DNA from 3 places in the Paenibacillus sp. BIHB 4019 genome. Region 1 is predicted to be linked to each of the others. Evidence: predicted binding sites of a transcription regulator. Region 1 holds the regulator's gene; each other region holds the start of a gene.
The links. The regulator LexA, encoded in region 1, represses DNA repair genes until DNA is damaged. The targets are predictions, from matches to a motif close to CGAACATATGTTCG.
Positions count from the first base shown of each region.

Region 2: a site for LexA is predicted at 1,436-1,449, ahead of BBD42_RS27555 (YhjD family protein). Genes of this name have one in related genera too.
Region 3: a site for LexA is predicted at 2,260-2,273, ahead of BBD42_RS17070 (YolD-like family protein). Genes of this name have one in related genera too.

Region 1 is NZ_CP016808.1:5,469,657-5,475,028, forward strand. Features, by position in the region: gene BBD42_RS23875 (hypothetical protein) at 200-637, shown strand; gene BBD42_RS23880 (accessory gene regulator B family protein) at 630-1,133, shown strand; gene BBD42_RS23885 (dipeptidyl aminopeptidase) at 1,250-1,615, shown strand; gene BBD42_RS23890 (restriction endonuclease) at 2,208-2,957, shown strand; gene lexA (transcriptional repressor LexA) at 3,079-3,699, opposite strand; gene BBD42_RS23900 (LysM peptidoglycan-binding domain-containing protein) at 3,935-4,315, shown strand; gene BBD42_RS23905 (DUF896 domain-containing protein) at 4,566-4,769, shown strand; gene BBD42_RS23910 (aldo/keto reductase) at 4,801-5,372, shown strand, end outside.
Region 2 is NZ_CP016808.1:6,341,612-6,346,983, reverse strand. Features, by position in the region: gene BBD42_RS27560 (DNA polymerase IV) at 1-1,049, opposite strand, end outside; gene BBD42_RS27555 (YhjD family protein) at 1,046-1,417, opposite strand; gene BBD42_RS27550 (MFS transporter) at 1,648-2,862, shown strand; gene BBD42_RS27545 (aldo/keto reductase family protein) at 3,046-4,020, opposite strand; gene BBD42_RS27540 (helix-turn-helix domain-containing protein) at 4,077-4,631, opposite strand; gene BBD42_RS27535 (cupin domain-containing protein) at 4,862-5,218, shown strand; gene BBD42_RS27530 (sugar phosphate isomerase/epimerase family protein) at 5,338-5,372, shown strand, end outside.
Region 3 is NZ_CP016808.1:3,923,182-3,928,553, reverse strand. Features, by position in the region: gene purU (formyltetrahydrofolate deformylase) at 1-778, opposite strand, end outside; gene BBD42_RS17075 (deoxyribonuclease IV) at 844-1,962, opposite strand; gene BBD42_RS17070 (YolD-like family protein) at 2,351-2,512, shown strand; gene BBD42_RS32870 (RNA chaperone Hfq) at 2,724-2,936, opposite strand; gene BBD42_RS17055 (hypothetical protein) at 3,338-3,796, opposite strand; gene BBD42_RS17050 (peptidoglycan recognition protein family protein) at 4,738-5,181, opposite strand.

The sequences.
Region 1 (5,372 bases):
TGATGCTCTAGCTGTCGTAATTCTGATGTTTAAAATTTTCAGGCAGAGTCTACGTGAGCACAAATATATAATCGCGCTGCTATGCGCGATAAGCTCATGTTCATCTTATTTATTTAGGGTTGTACTTGATTTATCTCCTGTTCTGGACATGTTGGTGCAAATTATGATTTTTCTCCTATTTAATAGGTTCCTTTTGAAGGTGAAAGTCTTTTATTCATGGATAATGGTTGCGACAGGGTTTGGTGTATTTGTCGCTTTGCAGCTACCTGTTTACTATGTCGCTACGCTCTTCGGCGTTAATGAATCCGTTGCGGCCACATCAGGCGGGTCGGGAATCGAAATCATACAAATATTAACCGATTCTGCTGCAGTGATGATAGGTGCTATTTTCAAAGTCTTTAACCTTGGCTTCGCATTCATCGTAATTCCGCCGCACGATTTTGACATCAGAGAGAAATTTTTCATCGGAACGAATAGGTTGATTATCATTTCTACCTTAGCGATTGCCGTCACTATTATAGCTGCTTTGTACATAACCATTCATTTCAATGTAGTCATGTTTATTTATCCGTTAGTTTTGCTGGCCTTAATAATACTTTATTATCTATCGAGCAGGAGGGATAGGGAAGATGATTGAATACATTTCCAGACAAATAGCAATATCTATTAAAAAGGCTGATCCGCAGGGCAATGTATCTGTCAATGTAATGGCCTACCAATTGGGGTATTGGTTAAATCCAACGGCGATAATAGCACTATCTTTAGGCATTGGGTGGATTACTGGTGCTTTTCTCGGGACCGTAATGGGTATGCTTGCCTTTTGCATCTTGAGGCGTTATACAGGCGGTTTTCATTTTTCGTCATTAACCAAATGTTTTATCGTTTCTGCTGCTCTACTTTCAACAATCCCACATATTGTTTTGAATGATGCAGCAGTGATAGCCTTAACGATGTTAAGCGCAATTCTATTACTTATTTTTCGAAGGGGGGGCGGTGTTTCTTTACTCCTCGTATTATCAAATATATATTTTAAATCAGATGTAATCGCGCTTGCATTTTTGGCGCAGATGTTTTTTGTTATTATTCAACAGATTGGGGGTGTAAAAGGGAATGAAACAGAAATTAGCGCGTAAATTCTCGAAAATCCTATCTAAAGAAGCGGAGAAATCTGCAGAAGGAAAAAAACAAAAAATTTTCCTCGGAAGCCAACCGGTACCGAAGGAATTGAAGTAGCGTGAGTCTTATGGATATGACAACAGAGATTTTGGGACAGCGGGTATACGGGGACGTAATAAATGGGGAGCAATTTGATACTTTCATTTTGTCTGAGGTCATGCTGATTGATGTCTTCAAACCTAAGAAAAACTATGTCGTACCGCGTTTTTACACAGTAAAAGGAATCTTTACAGTAATTCTAACGCTTGATGCTTGCAAACAAATATTTATACCTTTAGGTTTTAAGTCATTAGATAGCAACATTCTTGTCAACATCGACCACATTAATTATGTAAAGGTCGAGAGATTTGGAAACACCGCTTTTTTTGAAGGTGGAGTCACTGCAAATGTAATTGGTCGGAAACTTCATTTGGTGGAACATTTAATAAAAAATGACTGATTCCTATAGGTTAGGAATCAGTCATTTTTTCAGATTAAAAATTATACAAGGTAATATGGACTTCGTCAAGAAATTTCCGTCCTAGGATGGAAATTAAATGTCTATTCGACAATTTCCGACATTGTGACGATATCTCCTGTGATACAATAAAAATGTAAAACAGAGGGAAACAATATCATTATAGAGACAGACAGATATTAAAGCAGGAATGATCGAGTTAAAGACAGCGAGGAGTTAAAGCTGCATTGATTTTCGTCTCACAGTAGAGAGAAGTGTAACTATTTTTACTTGGCTTATACTGTTGAATTCGGATTGATTGTGCAATTCCTCGCTGATTTCGATCAGCTTCCCTGACATCGAATGAATGAGTTAACAATAATATTGTAAGATAACCAATGGAAAAATCAGATAAGGGCTGACATGGACATTACTGATGTAGTAATCAGTAATGATTTGTGTCGGTCCTTTTATATTCAGTAAGAAAAAGTAAAGTGAGTAGACTGGAGGTTTTTATATTTTTTATTATTAGGTATAAATTCCTATTATATTTTCCGATATAAGGTATATTATATTGAGCAAAGGGGATCTAAATATGGCAAAACGTAGAAGGAAGAAAGAGGAGTTGGACCCGGTACAAGCATTTGTGCTGCTTCTTATGTTGGGTGCAGGTTTTGGGGCGTACAAGCTTACAAATTCTTTTATTTTTGCGGGTGTGGCATTTGGTGCGGTTATGTTGTTGTATGCAATTGTAGCGATATCAATTGCTCGCAAACGCAATGAACGCCTTAAGCGTTCCGGTATTGCAGAAATTGATAAGATGGAGGGCCGACAGTTCGAGAAGTATCTTGGACATCTTTTAGAGGCTCATGGCTACAAGGTAACGGTGACGAAGGCAGCAGGAGATTTCGGGGCAGATCTTGTTATAGCAAAAGGCGCACAAAGGGTGGTCGTTCAAGCTAAACGTTATAGTAATAATGTCGGGATTAAGGCTGTTCAAGAAGCACAGGCTTCTATCGCACATTATTCGGCAAGTGAGGCATGGGTCATTTCCAACAGTGGATATACAGAAGCTGCAGTCACATTAACAAAATCAAATGCCGTTCGGCTTATAGATCGAGCAGAGCTCATTGAAATGATTTTGAAGATCAATGCTGATAGATCAATTCCAACACCACATACCAACACAGAACAAAACAATACAGAGAAAATAATTATGAAGCAAATAAAAAATGAAGTAGCATGTGCAAAATGTGGCCAGCTATTAGTCCGTCGTAAAAGTGCGCGTGGGGAGTTTTTGGGTTGTTCAAGCTTTCCTAAATGTCGACATACCGAGGCAGTTTGAGGAGGGAGACCGAGAGCTGGAAAAAATCCTCTGCCTAAATTAAAAAGCTGCATCCAACCCGTTTCTAGTGCGGGAAAGGATGCAGCTTTATTCTTGTATGAAGGGTATGAAATTTCAACGATTAATGAAAATCACGGAACAAGCCGATGACTTTGCCTAAAATCGTAACGTTCTTCAGGCGGATAGGTTCCATGGTTACATTTTCCGGTTGGAGACGGATATGATCCTTCTCGCGGTAAAAGGTTTTGACTGTTGCTTCATCGTTCTCAGTCATGGCGACCACAATATCACCGTTAGTAGCGGTCTGCTGCTGGCGTACAATAACATAGTCGCCGTTATGTATGCCGGCTTCAATCATGCTCTCGCCAATGACATTAAGGATGAATACATCATCATCTCCTACGTAATGGGAAGAGATGGGGAAATATTCTTCAATATTCTCAGTAGCGGTAATCGGCACACCTGCAGTAACTTTACCTACGATTGGTACATGGGTAACAGCAGGACGGATAATTCCGTCGACATCTTCCTGATCCAAAATCTCGATAGCGCGAGGTTTAGTCGGATCGCGGCGGATAAGCCCTTTCTTCTCCAGACGGTCCAGATGACCGTGTACAGTCGAGCTTGAAGCAAGTCCAACTGCTTCTCCAATTTCACGTACGGAAGGCGGATAACCCTTCTCGCGAACTTCGTTCTTTATAAATTCCAGGATCGACTGCTGGCGATTGGAAGCTTTGGACAACACGATCACTCCAGTTCACGCACTCCATGATGAGTGCGACATGAATTTTGATTGAAACTTTGATCCATGCACTTCATTCGAAGTGCAATATGAGTATTTATTTCTCAAATTATAACATGGAACCGCCGTTCGTACAAACATAAGTTCCTAAAAACAAAAGTTCGCATTGTCTGTTGACCGCAAACAAATGTTCGTGTTAATATCGAAACAGAACAAACGTTTGGGAGTGAGGGCAATGATCATTTATCCAGAATCCTATCAATCTATTTTCTCAGAGAAAGCGCCTGTTAAGGCGGCAAAGATGAAATGGCAAATCAGCATGGCTGGATTTAGCAGCTATGCTTTGAAGTTGGCGGTGTGTCTGGCTCTGTTTATTGTATTGTTTTCTGGTTTTTTATTGGTGCGCACAGAAGCTTCAGTGAATCATGTTGCGCCAGCGGCTGCTGGAGAGCAGACAGTAGTGGTTGCGCAAGGCGATACATTATGGGAGCTTGCACGTAAATACTCGGACAGTTCGGATGATATACGCTGGTCCGTTTATCAAATTCGGGAACGCAACCAGCTGTCGTCGCCAGATATATGGCCTGGGCAGAAGCTGGTCATTCCTTCTCCGTAGCTTCATTAAGAAGCATGCCTCTATAATATACGCAAGCTGTTTGCATGACGGAAATCATGTAGCTGTCCTTCGGAACTTTTGAAGCGTGAATACTCGACCTAAATACAGAATAGATCGGAACAATGATAGCATTATCGTTGTACGATCTATTCTGTATTTAATTATAGCCCCGTTTTCTTGACAACTGCGTATTGGTAATGTCAAAGTAGAAAGAGTTTGGGAAAAGTACAGCAAGTGAGGTGAGCAATCAATGGAAGAGCTTATTGCCAGAATTAATGAATTATCCCGTAAAAATAAAACAGTCGGTTTGACGCCCGAGGAACTGACGGAACGGGCTGAACTGCGCAGTAAATATATGGAGCAGTTTAAAAGCAATTTTCGCCAACAGCTTGATACGATTAAATTCGTAGAAGATGAAGAGAGCGAAGCGGGAGACGAGAAGCCACAGCATTAATTATTTTAATGGGAGAGGCGGTCATCATTTTATGAAATACCAACTGCTTGGACGTAGTGGACTAGCTGTTTCTGAACTTTGTCTTGGAACGATGACATTTGGCAATACAACGAATGAGCAGGATTCGCTTGAGATGATCAATCGTTTTGTGGAGTGCGGCGGCAATTTTCTCGATACAGCGAACGTTTATGTAAGCGGACGCTCTGAAGAGATCGTCGGAAAAGCGATTCAAGGCCGTCGTTCTGAGATGGTCGTTGCTACGAAAGTTAGGATGACAACATCTTCTGATATTAATGGAGTAGGGCTGTCCCGCAAGCATATTATGGACGGCGTGGAAGCGAGCCTCAAGCGACTGCAAACCGATTACATTGACTTGTATCAGGTTCATTTATGGGATCATGCTACGCCGATTGAAGAGACGCTGCGGACGCTCGATGATCTTGTCACATCAGGCAAGGTGCGTTATATCGGCTGTTCTAACTTTTTTGCATGGCAGCTTATGAAATCTTTGGCTTGGAGCGATGCTAATCGGTATGTGCGCTTTGTTTCGCTGCAGCCTCAATATAGTCTCGTCAGCCGCCAGATGGATCGTGAAATGATGTC
Region 2 (5,372 bases), 870 kb from region 1:
ATGCCATCCCAAAATTTATAAAACAGCTGCTTCACCGCTTCAAAAACCGTTTTGGTGTGGTTAGTGGGGTCCAGCAGCTTCATTTGGCGCGAAAATCCAGTGGGCGCTTCGTAGGGGCTGCACATGCAGTTGACCGTAACGACATGGCCCATATATTTTTTGCGGCGGCAATCACGGCAAACTTCCTCGGTCAGCTCTAATAAAACGGTATCCACCTCCCATGGCTCCATATAATCTCTTGGCAAAGTCATCATATGGCCAACCGATTTTGGCGGGGTGTTGAATGTTCCAGGCGTTACCGGGCTATCATCGATGCCGTTGGCCGTTCGCCACAGCACCTCGGCATGAATATCGGATTGCTTGCCAAAGCGAAAGCGAAACTGGTCCTTAAGGCGCGGCAGAGGCGTTTTGGCAATATCGCCTATCGTATGCATGCCAAGACGGGTGAAATGGGTGGTCATGCGTGAGCCGACTCCAAACATTTTATGGACCGGCTGCGGCCACAGCAAAGCTTCGAGATCTGTCTTAGGCAGCGTAAAGATGCCGTCCTCGTTCTTTTTTGCCCAGATGTCGGTCGCCATTTTAGCGAGCATTTTATTGGAGCTTATGCCTACCCTAATCCATACGCCTGTTTGCAGGAGAACCTTCTGTTGAAGGGCTTTAGCTATCGTAACAGGGTCTCCGAAAAGAGGAATGCTTGCCGTAATGTCCAGAAACTGCTCATCAATGCTAAAGATTTCAACCAGATTCGTAAATTCCTCATAAATGCCCGTAATCATCAGGGAGGCATCGATATAATGCTGCATGCGGGGACGCAGGACGACGAGCTCCGGGCATTTATTTAACGCGATTCCGAGCCGCTCGGCTGTCGTGATGCCGTATTGCTTGGCAATGGGGCAAGCCGCTAAAATAATGCCTGAGCGGCGCTCAACAGAGCCGGCTACAACAACGGGTTTATTTTTACACTCCGGATGACTGGCTTTTTCAATACTTGCGTAAAAACTTTGACAATCTGCGAGCAATATAACTCTTTCAGCTGTTTCCCTCATTCCAACCGCCTCCGCATATTCATCAGCATGGTCATTAGCTCGGCTTTCACTAAGCTTCTCAGCATGGTGAAATGGTGGATATAACCGCGAACTTTATATTCAACATGGACCCCCCGCGCATTCATCTCGGTGTTTAACGCTTTAATATTCCGCGCTTTCATCTTTTTCTTAATGCTTTGCAGTTCAAGATAGATGCTTTGCTCCATTTCATTGAGATAAAAAAGGATATGATTATAAATGATTTTATTTCGATGCATTTTTAATTCGTTGATGTCTCTAGCTAACATATCGAGAAGAATCGGCAGCAAAGTATATTTTTTAATAATTTGCAGATCCTCTTCCGTTTCGATGATTGAATGGACACTCATAGCTACACCACCATGACGCGAACGTTTATTCGTATTCTGTATTATATACCGAATGTATGTTCTCTATGCAAGGTTTCTTGGGCAGGTAATTTCGACCAGCTTGGGCTTTGCTTCGGGAAGGGACAGGGGCTAGCGTTTTGCGGGGGCGGTTATAATAATGAAGCTTGTCCAAAAGGTGAGAAGATGCGATGATAAATAAATCACATGCTTACATAAGGAGTTAGAACAAAATGAAACAGGCATCATTGCTGCAAGACAAAAAACAACGCAAATTGCTGTTCAGCGCTGGGCTCAGTTGGATGTTCGACGCGATGGACGTCGGCATGCTGTCCTTTATCGTGGCTGCGCTAAGCGTAGAATGGGGGCTTGGCACCGAGCAGATCGGACAGCTGACTGCAATTAATTCCATTGGCATGGCGGTGGGCGCGGCAGCGGCGGGTGCGCTGGCGGATCGGTACGGACGCCGGACGATTTTGCTGTGGACGCTGCTGATTTTCTCGGCAGCAAGCGGCTTGTCGGCGCTGGCGGGCACCTTTACCGTGCTGTGCCTCTTGCGTTTCGCCGGCGGCTTTGGACTGGGCGGCGAGTTGCCCGTCGCTTCGACGCTCGTATCCGAGTCGGTTCCCGTGAAGGATAGAGGCAGAGCAATCGTGCTGCTGGAAAGCTTCTGGGCAGGCGGCTGGATTGTCGCTGCGCTCGTCTCGTATTTTGTTATACCGGCCTATGGCTGGCGAGCGGCGTTTATTATTGGAGCGGTTCCGGCGCTGTATGCGCTGTATTTGCGCAGAGCCATAGAGGATTCACCGCGTTATGTGGCGCAAAAGGGGAATGTTTTGCCGCTGCGCCAGCGGCTTGCGGCGATTTGGTCACCGAAGCATCGCCGCTCGACCATTATGCTGTGGCTGCTATGGCTGACGGTCGTCTTCTCGTATTACGGCATGTTTCTGTGGCTGCCGACCGTCATGGTGCTGAAAGGCTTCGGACTGGTCAAAAGCTTTCAATATGTGCTGCTCATTACACTTGCGCAGCTTCCGGGCTATTTTACGGCGGCTTATTTCATCGAGAAGCTGGGACGCAAATTTGTGCTGGTCACCTATTTGCTGCTGACGGCGGTAAGCGCCATCTGGTTCGGCAGCGCGACGACAGAAGGCATGCTGCTTGCTGCCGGAGCTTGCCTGTCCTTCTTCAACCTTGGCGCTTGGGGAGCGATGTACGCTTACACGCCAGAGCAATATCCGACGGCGGTTCGGGCAACGGGAGCAGGCTTTGCCGCTTCGTTTGGCCGGATCGGCGGCATCATCGGCCCCTACATGGTAGGGATGCTCGTGGCAGGCGGCACATCGATTCAAACGGTATTCATCATTTTCTTTGTGGCGATCGTATGCGGTGCACTGGCGGTTGCTTTTCTGGGTAAAGAAACAAAAGGAATCGATCCTGACCGTTAAGCGCCGAAGCTTGCGGCGGGGCTAGAATGAGAATCAAGCACGATATTTCCTAACTTTTAGGCGAAAAAAAAGCCCCTCTCCTGAACAAAAGCAGTTCCGGCAAGCCGAACGCTGCTCGATCAAGGAGAGGGGTTTTTTCATTGAAAATAGACAGCCAGATGCATAATTTAGCGCTCGCAGCTATTACCTAAGCGGCGCGAAATGCTTCACTTGCTCCAAAATGCCTTCGATTTCCTGAATTACATCTGCCGAAAGCTCCAGCTCGACAGCTTTGACGTTTTCGACGATTTGCTGTGGACGGCTCGCGCCAATCAGCGCGGAGCTGATGCCCGGCAAGCGAAGCACCCAAGCCAGCGCCAGCTGGGAAATGGAGACGCCAAGCTGGCTAGCCAGCCCGTCAAGCTGTTCTACGCAGTCAAGCACATCGTCGCGCAAATAGCTTTTCAGCACATGGTTGATCGAATCATTGGCAGCGCGGCTATCTGTAGGCAGTTGCTGGCCTTTTCTGTACTTTCCGGTCAGGATGCCTTGCGCCAGCGGCGAAAAGACGATCTGGCCGATGCCTTCCCGCTCGCTGACAGGGATGACCTCCTGCTCAATATATCGCTCAAACATATTGTAGATCGGCTGGTTGGAAATAAGCGGGCGCAAATTCAGCCGCTTCGCAATGCCAGTCGCATCAGCGATTTGAGCGGCGCTCCATTCGGAGACAGCGGAATACAAAATTTTGCCCTGCGCGGTCAAATCGTCCAGCGCCCGCAGCGTTTCTTCCAGCGGAGCATTCTGATCATAGCGATGGCAAAAATAAATATCAATATAGTCTGTGCCCAGACGTTTCAAGCTGGCATCGCACTGCTCCATAATATGCTTGCGCGATAAGCCGCCATCATTGGGGCCGTCACCCATATTGAAAAAGACCTTCGTGGAAAGCACGTAGCTTGCGCGCTCGAAAGGCCGCAGGGCAGCGCCGAGCGCCCGCTCGCCTTCGCCGCGATTATAGGCATTGGAAGTGTCGAAGAAATTAATGCCGCTTTCAAAGGCTTGCTGAATGCAAGCGTCAGCCGCTTGCTGCTCGGTAGCTGTTCCATAAGTGAGCCAGCTTCCAAGACCGATTTCGCTTACTTTAATGCCGCTTGAACCGATGCGTCTGTATTTCATACCCTGATTCCTCCGCTTTCGTTGAAAAAATAAATGCTCATCGCTGGCCGCAGCCGTTATTGCTCCAGTGATTTTTGCGTAAAGATAGCCATGTACGTCACTTCGTCCGATACGGGGCAGAGGAGATGCTCCTCCAGCGAATTGAAATAAAGCGTATCCCCCGGATGCAGCGAATATTCAGTCGCACCAACCTTATACGTCATCTCGCCGCTGATCATATAAATAAATTCCTCGCCCTCATGGGAGAAGCCGTGCGGCTTGACCTCGCCTTTGCGGGCCGTAATCAAATAAGGCTGGACCAGCTTGTCTCTGCGCTCGCTGGCAAACGCGTAGAAGGAATACCCTCTGTCTGTCCGGAGCCAGCTGTCTTTATCGCTGTACTGCCGACTGGAATTGAACACGGTCGCATTGGCGCTCTGCTCTTCAATCAGGTCGGACACGCGGACGCCTAAAGCTCCGGCAATTTTCATCAGTGTCGCAACCGGAGGAGCGGATAGATCGTTTTCAATTTTGGACAGGAGACTCTTCGTAAAGCCGCACTGTTTTGCGATTTCTTCCTGCGTCCGCTTCTGTTCCATGCGGATCAGCCGGATTCTTTTGCCGAGGCTCATCAGTCACACACCTTTATTTGTCATACTTGCTTTCTATCGTATCATAAAAGGACTGAGTTGAAAACGGTTCAATAAAGTTGTTGATAATTCAACTTAGTTGAATTAAAATAAACCTGCAATCACCTAAGGCTAAGTGCTTGGAACAATGAAGCATTAAAATTTTAAGTTTGCAGAATTGAGAAGTTGAAAAATTTACGTATTGAAGGCTGAGCGAAACAAGGAGGGACAAAATGGTTAAAGCGGCGGATTTGAATGAGGAGCAGCACGTGCTGGATATGGGCTGGGGCAAAATATCGTGGTTGTACGGCCAAGAAATCGATCCTGAGGGCCAAATGACATTTGGGCAGGTTTACATTAACGCAGGCGAGGAAAACGGACGCCATCGGCATCCGAACTGCGAGGAAATTATTTTTGTGCTGTCGGGCGAATGCGAGCATTCGCTGGGGGATGAAACGTATCATCTGAAGCCAGGCATGGCACTGCGCATTCCGCAAAATGTGCTGCATCATGCCAAGGTAACTGGCTGGGAGCCGTGCCGGATGATCATTGCGTATTCCGCAGTCGATCGGCAAACGGTGGGCGAGTAAGGCGGCCTTTCGAGCGTTGGGCGATCAAGGATGGACACACACAGGCTCGCTCAAGCAGGAGGCACAACGCAGAATGAAGAACGTAGAAAGCAGAAAGCAGAAAGCAGGGAGGACGATAAGTGGGAATCCGGTATGCTTTTTCCCGGCCGACGGC
Region 3 (5,372 bases), 1.5 Mb from region 1:
CGTCCACATTGTCCCTGTGGCTGACCCGCTGCACATCCTGCTCGATAATCGGACCGCCATCCAGCTCCTCTGTTACATAATGCGCCGTAGCGCCGATAATTTTCACGCCGCGCTGGTAAGCTTGCGCATACGGCTTGCCGCCAACAAAAGCAGGCAAAAAGGAATGATGGATATTAATAATGCGATTCGGAAATTGCTCGATAAATTTCGGCGAAATAATTTGCATATAACGGGCAAGCACAATAATGTCTGCTTTATCCGCAACGACCTCCATCTGCTTGCGCTCCGCTTCTGCTTTCGTATCGGCAGTGACCGGGATGTGGTGGTAAGGAATGCCGAAGCCTTCAACCATTTCGCGCATATCCGGATGATTGCTGACAACCATGGCAATATCGGCGTCAAGATCGCCGGCTTTCCACTGCCACAGCAGTTCCATCAGGCAATGATCTTCTTTGGAAACGAAAATCGCCAGGCGTTTTTTGCGGCTTGCACGGAACGTATGCCATTTCATATCGAAACGGTCGGCAACGCGGGCAAAATCCTCTACTAATACGGGGAGTTCCTTGTCGAGGTCCGCCAAATCGAACTCAAAGCGGATAAAAAACATTCCGCCCTCCGGGTTCATGGTGTACTGGTCGGACTGCACAATATTCGCCCCATGCTCATATAGAAAATGGGAAACGGCTGCCACGATGCCCGAACGGTCTGGGCAGGAAATGAGCATGCGAGCCCGTCCGCTCTTGGCGGACGGCTGCTGCGATATAGATGGTGATGACATGTATTTCAAACTTCCTTCCTTCAACTATTATCTTCATTCTATTCATCAATTATAAATCATTATTTTTAGAGCACAGCATTGCCTGCAAACCATGCTGTAATCCGTTGATTAATTTGCTCTTCTGTCAGTGCTGGCGACAATACGCCGCCTTCAATAATGAGGTCGTAAATCCGCTCCATTGGTTCGCGCGGATCAGCTTTTCTTGCTTTGGCATCCGCCTTAAGCAGCTCCCATGTCGATAGCACGAATGCACGGTCAATGCCTTGCGGAGCAAAAAACTGCTGGAGCTTCGCAACATCCTCCAGAAAGCTGTCGCCAAACCGCTGCTGGACTTCTCCGCGAAGCAAGGCGATTTCTACTTCGTACATCGGACGCTCCGTTTTCGCATCCTTGCCAATCCATGGCGTCTCCAATACGAATGGACGCCCTTTAAGTGCCTCATGATGGACAATGGATTGGATGGCATCATAGCCCAAATATCCCGAGCCTATCGGCGTATGGCGGTCCTTTGCCGCTCCGCGCGGATTTTTGCTGTCATTCACGTGAACTACTGCAACTCGGTTAAGCCCTACCAGCTTGTCAAACTTGTCCAGCACGCCGTCCAAATCATCAACAAGATCGTAGCCCGCATCATGCATATGGCAAGTATCCATACAAATGGTCAAGCGATTGTTGCTTTGCACCTTATCAATAATCGCTGCCAGCTCTTCAAAGCTGCGGCCAATTTCCGTGCCTTTGCCGGCCATCGTCTCAAGCGCAATATTAACATTCGTTTCCTTCGTGCCTTCCAGCACCGCATTCAACCCTTCGGCGATCCGGCCAATGCCATATTCAGCATCCTTGTCGGTATAAGCGCCTGGGTGCAACACGATGTTCTGCACACCAATAGCAGCGGTACGGCGGATTTCCTCCTTCAAAAATTCAACAGCCAGATTATAAGTGCTGTCCTTGTAGGAGCCGAGATTGACAATATACGGTGCATGAACAACAATCTCATCAATACCTGCTGTTTGCATCAAAGCTTTGCCTTCTTCAATATATAGCGTGTCTATCGGCTTTCTTCGCGTATTCTGCGGTGCGCCGGTATAAATCATGAATGTGCTGGAGCCATAAGAAATGGCCTCCGTTGCTGCGGTCTGCAGCCCTTTGTCCGAAAATGAAACATGGGAACCGATTTTCAACATCGTTATATAACGCCCCTTTCGGTTTATCACACCTATTTTACAAGGAATGTCGAAATAAATCTAGTAAGGAGCAAACTACGCAAACAAGTTGTCCAATTCGCCTAGATCCTTGCTAATAAAGGGTTTACCATAAACCCCCACTTTAGGGTGGACGCAAACTCATGCATCAACATGCACTGAATTGGGGCTAAATTGGGGCTGCATTTTTTAAAAATACGGGTAGACGCTGACGGAAATTGACAAGAATACGAGTAATTATCTTAGCAGGGTTGTCAGGGATTTTTCGCAATTGATTCAAGAACATATGTTTGCATATAATATAACCAACAAGGAGGCGTTGGTTATGAGCAAGAAGCTTGAAGATAACGGATTGTGGGAAAGCAGCTGAATGATTTTGCCTGAGCACAAAGCCGGATATTTACAATTGGTGAAGGAACGCCACCGAAGAGAACGCATCGAATTGGATGATCAGGAAAAAGAATTGATATCTATAACCCTGAGAACGTCATTTAAGCATCGCGTAATACAAAAAGTACGATCCCTGGGATGAAAGGCGTGTCGAAGGTATTGTGAACGCCATAGCTGAGCTGAAAGGCGCGTTTAGGGTAGAGGATGACTGGTTTGAAATTAAGGACATCGAACGTGTAGAACAATACGAGGACTGGTAACAAAAAAAGAGCCGCAGGGACGCTTTCTCCCACGGCTCTTTTTCAATTTATAACATCACACTAAAAATAATTGAACTATCCTAAACTAGATTATTAGAATTTTATCGTGGATATAGCATGTTTATATATCATACAATTAATACCTTTATGATTCTGAAGTACAATGCAGTATCGATCATAAAATAAGATTATCCCCTTCATTTGTACTCCGTTAACGGTAATAATGACACACTCGATTAATTTCTCGGCTAAATTCCTCAACTGATAGTCTTGCACCAATTCAAAATTATTGCTTTTTTTATTCATTTTTATCCCTCTCTCTGGTATAAGGATTATGGTAACCAAGTTTAATATAGCATAATTTTTAAACCAGAGGGAACGAGAAGAGCCGCAGGGATGCTTTCCCATACGGCTCTTTTCTACCTTATATCTTTAAATTTTGTATTATTTCTGGAAGCATATATAATCCTGCGAAAACAATCATAAAACATACAGTCGTTATAAAAGTAAATCTCAAATCCTCTTTATCTAAAGAAACACTCTGTTGGATAAAGGGTATCTTGGAGTACGCCAATATAAAAGCAAGTATGGCTAGACACACTAAAAACATTAGGCCAGTACCTTTTGTGAAAGTTGTCTTTTTAGCTACCGTATTAGCAAGGCTAGGCAAGCCTCCATCCCCATCAGGTAGAGCTGAAACCCCTATATTAATAAGCATCTTTACGAACCTTATCCTTCCAATCTAGATACGCTCCAATTATACCCGTTATTGATAATACAATACCAGCAATTGAGCTCAACGGACCGAGTAATCCAGAAATGGCAGATGTTGAAAAAACCGCTAAGGCAGCTGTGCAAAGTATCCAAATAAATGTGTAGTACCTATAGAGGAGATGTTTTTTATCCATCACACTAATCACCCTCCTAATTTCTTCTTCGACATTTATTAGTGATATACTAATTGTACCATATGCAGTATCAATCATAATAGAACTAATACCCATTTCCTGAACTTCTAAAAACAGGTTAGGTAGATTATACTCTTCATGTCGAGTGAGTCCTTTTGTGAACCTTCCAGTATTCATGTTTAGCTCGTTAACAACTGTTCCCGATTCTGTGTACTTATATACAGAGGGGTTAGTCTGTCTCATTAGTGATGAAGTCACATTCAAACCTCCCATATTAAAGGTACGTATTTCGGCAGACGGTCACAGCAGTATTTCAACACTCCATTAATTTGATGATGTTCCTTGGGGACTGAAGTAAATATGTCTAAATCAACTAATGGAGAAGTCGATTGAATTTCCAACTCAACTTTTCCCGAATTGGCCATTTTTCCAGTGCCAATTTGGTGATGAGCAATTGATACATTCAAGAAAAACTCGGAGTTATCCTCAATCATAAATCCAAGATTAGGCTGCAACAATGGAGTATCAGTATTTCGTTTAAGAAACCCGACATCTTTAAAGAACTTATTCAGAACTTTAAGAGATGACTGCTTAGCATCCTTAATCGATTCATCAACAAAATGCGCCCTAACCCCTATGTGGTCGGTTTTCTCGACTTCAAACTTCCTAATAACATTAGGAATTACTTTACTTGCTACAGAATTGAAATGAGAAAAGTCTTTAGGTGTGTCACAATCAATAACTACCCTGTTGTTATGAACGAAACATTGTATGTGTCTTGACGGTTAATAAAATGCAATTATCCCCTCATTCATATGGCTATCATCCGATATCGAGAAAATATTTTTCAGCTCTTTTATGAGGGAATTTATCGTTCTTGCATCTTTAAATAAAATCGCATTTTCGAAACGCACTTCTGTAAAAACTTTGACTAGTTTCATAGAGCCCTCTTTTAGTAATGTATTAGCCTCCAGACCTATAACCAGGCTTTTATCGAATGTAATATCACTTGTACAATTCTGTCAATTATTTCGATGGGATTATCTTCCTGAATTACATCATTACTATATAGTCTATTTTAACTCCTTTCGTAACTTAATCGGACAATGAACGGACATTGAACGGACACGTTACGGACAAAAAAAAGGCCCTACCAACATTAATAGTCGGTAGGGCCTCTTAGAAAGGTGCGAAATATTTTATTGCTCTTTCTGACCGCTGGCTTTCCGCAATTCATTAGCTACCCGGTGCGTTTCCTCTTTACCTGCTGCATCACCCTTTTTATGCGCTGCTGCCCAGTCAGGCTGTAAATACTTCTTGATAATCGCGTTCGCGTTCTCTGCTTTCATTTCTGGCTCAACCTCCTGTAGCTTAACTGCCACTCTATTTTTAAACGTTGTCCAGCCTGTCCATTTTCCGCCATCATACATCAGGTGCGGGCATATCTTGCCTGACCAGTCGTAGTGGCGCCGCAGCCGCTCTACGCCCCAGCCGCGCTGCTTAAGCATGTCGGCTACCAGCTCGACGGCGTTATCTAACACCTTGCTGTAATTGCCGCTTTCGCAAATCTCGATACCGATGCTTGCCCTATTGCCGCTTGTCGCTTTGCTGCCGTCTCCGCTGTGCCATGCGTTTTCGGTCAGCGGCAGATACTCTATCGCCCCCAGCTAATCCACGACGATATGGTATGATGCTGTTCGGTCATTGCTGGCGTTTGTGAGCCAAGCACGCTCATTTGCTGCCGTGCTGCTGACATTGCCGGTGTTATGGATAGTTATTGTCGTCGCAGTCATTGGTAGAGCAGGACGGCGATTACAGGCAGTCCCTTTTGGTA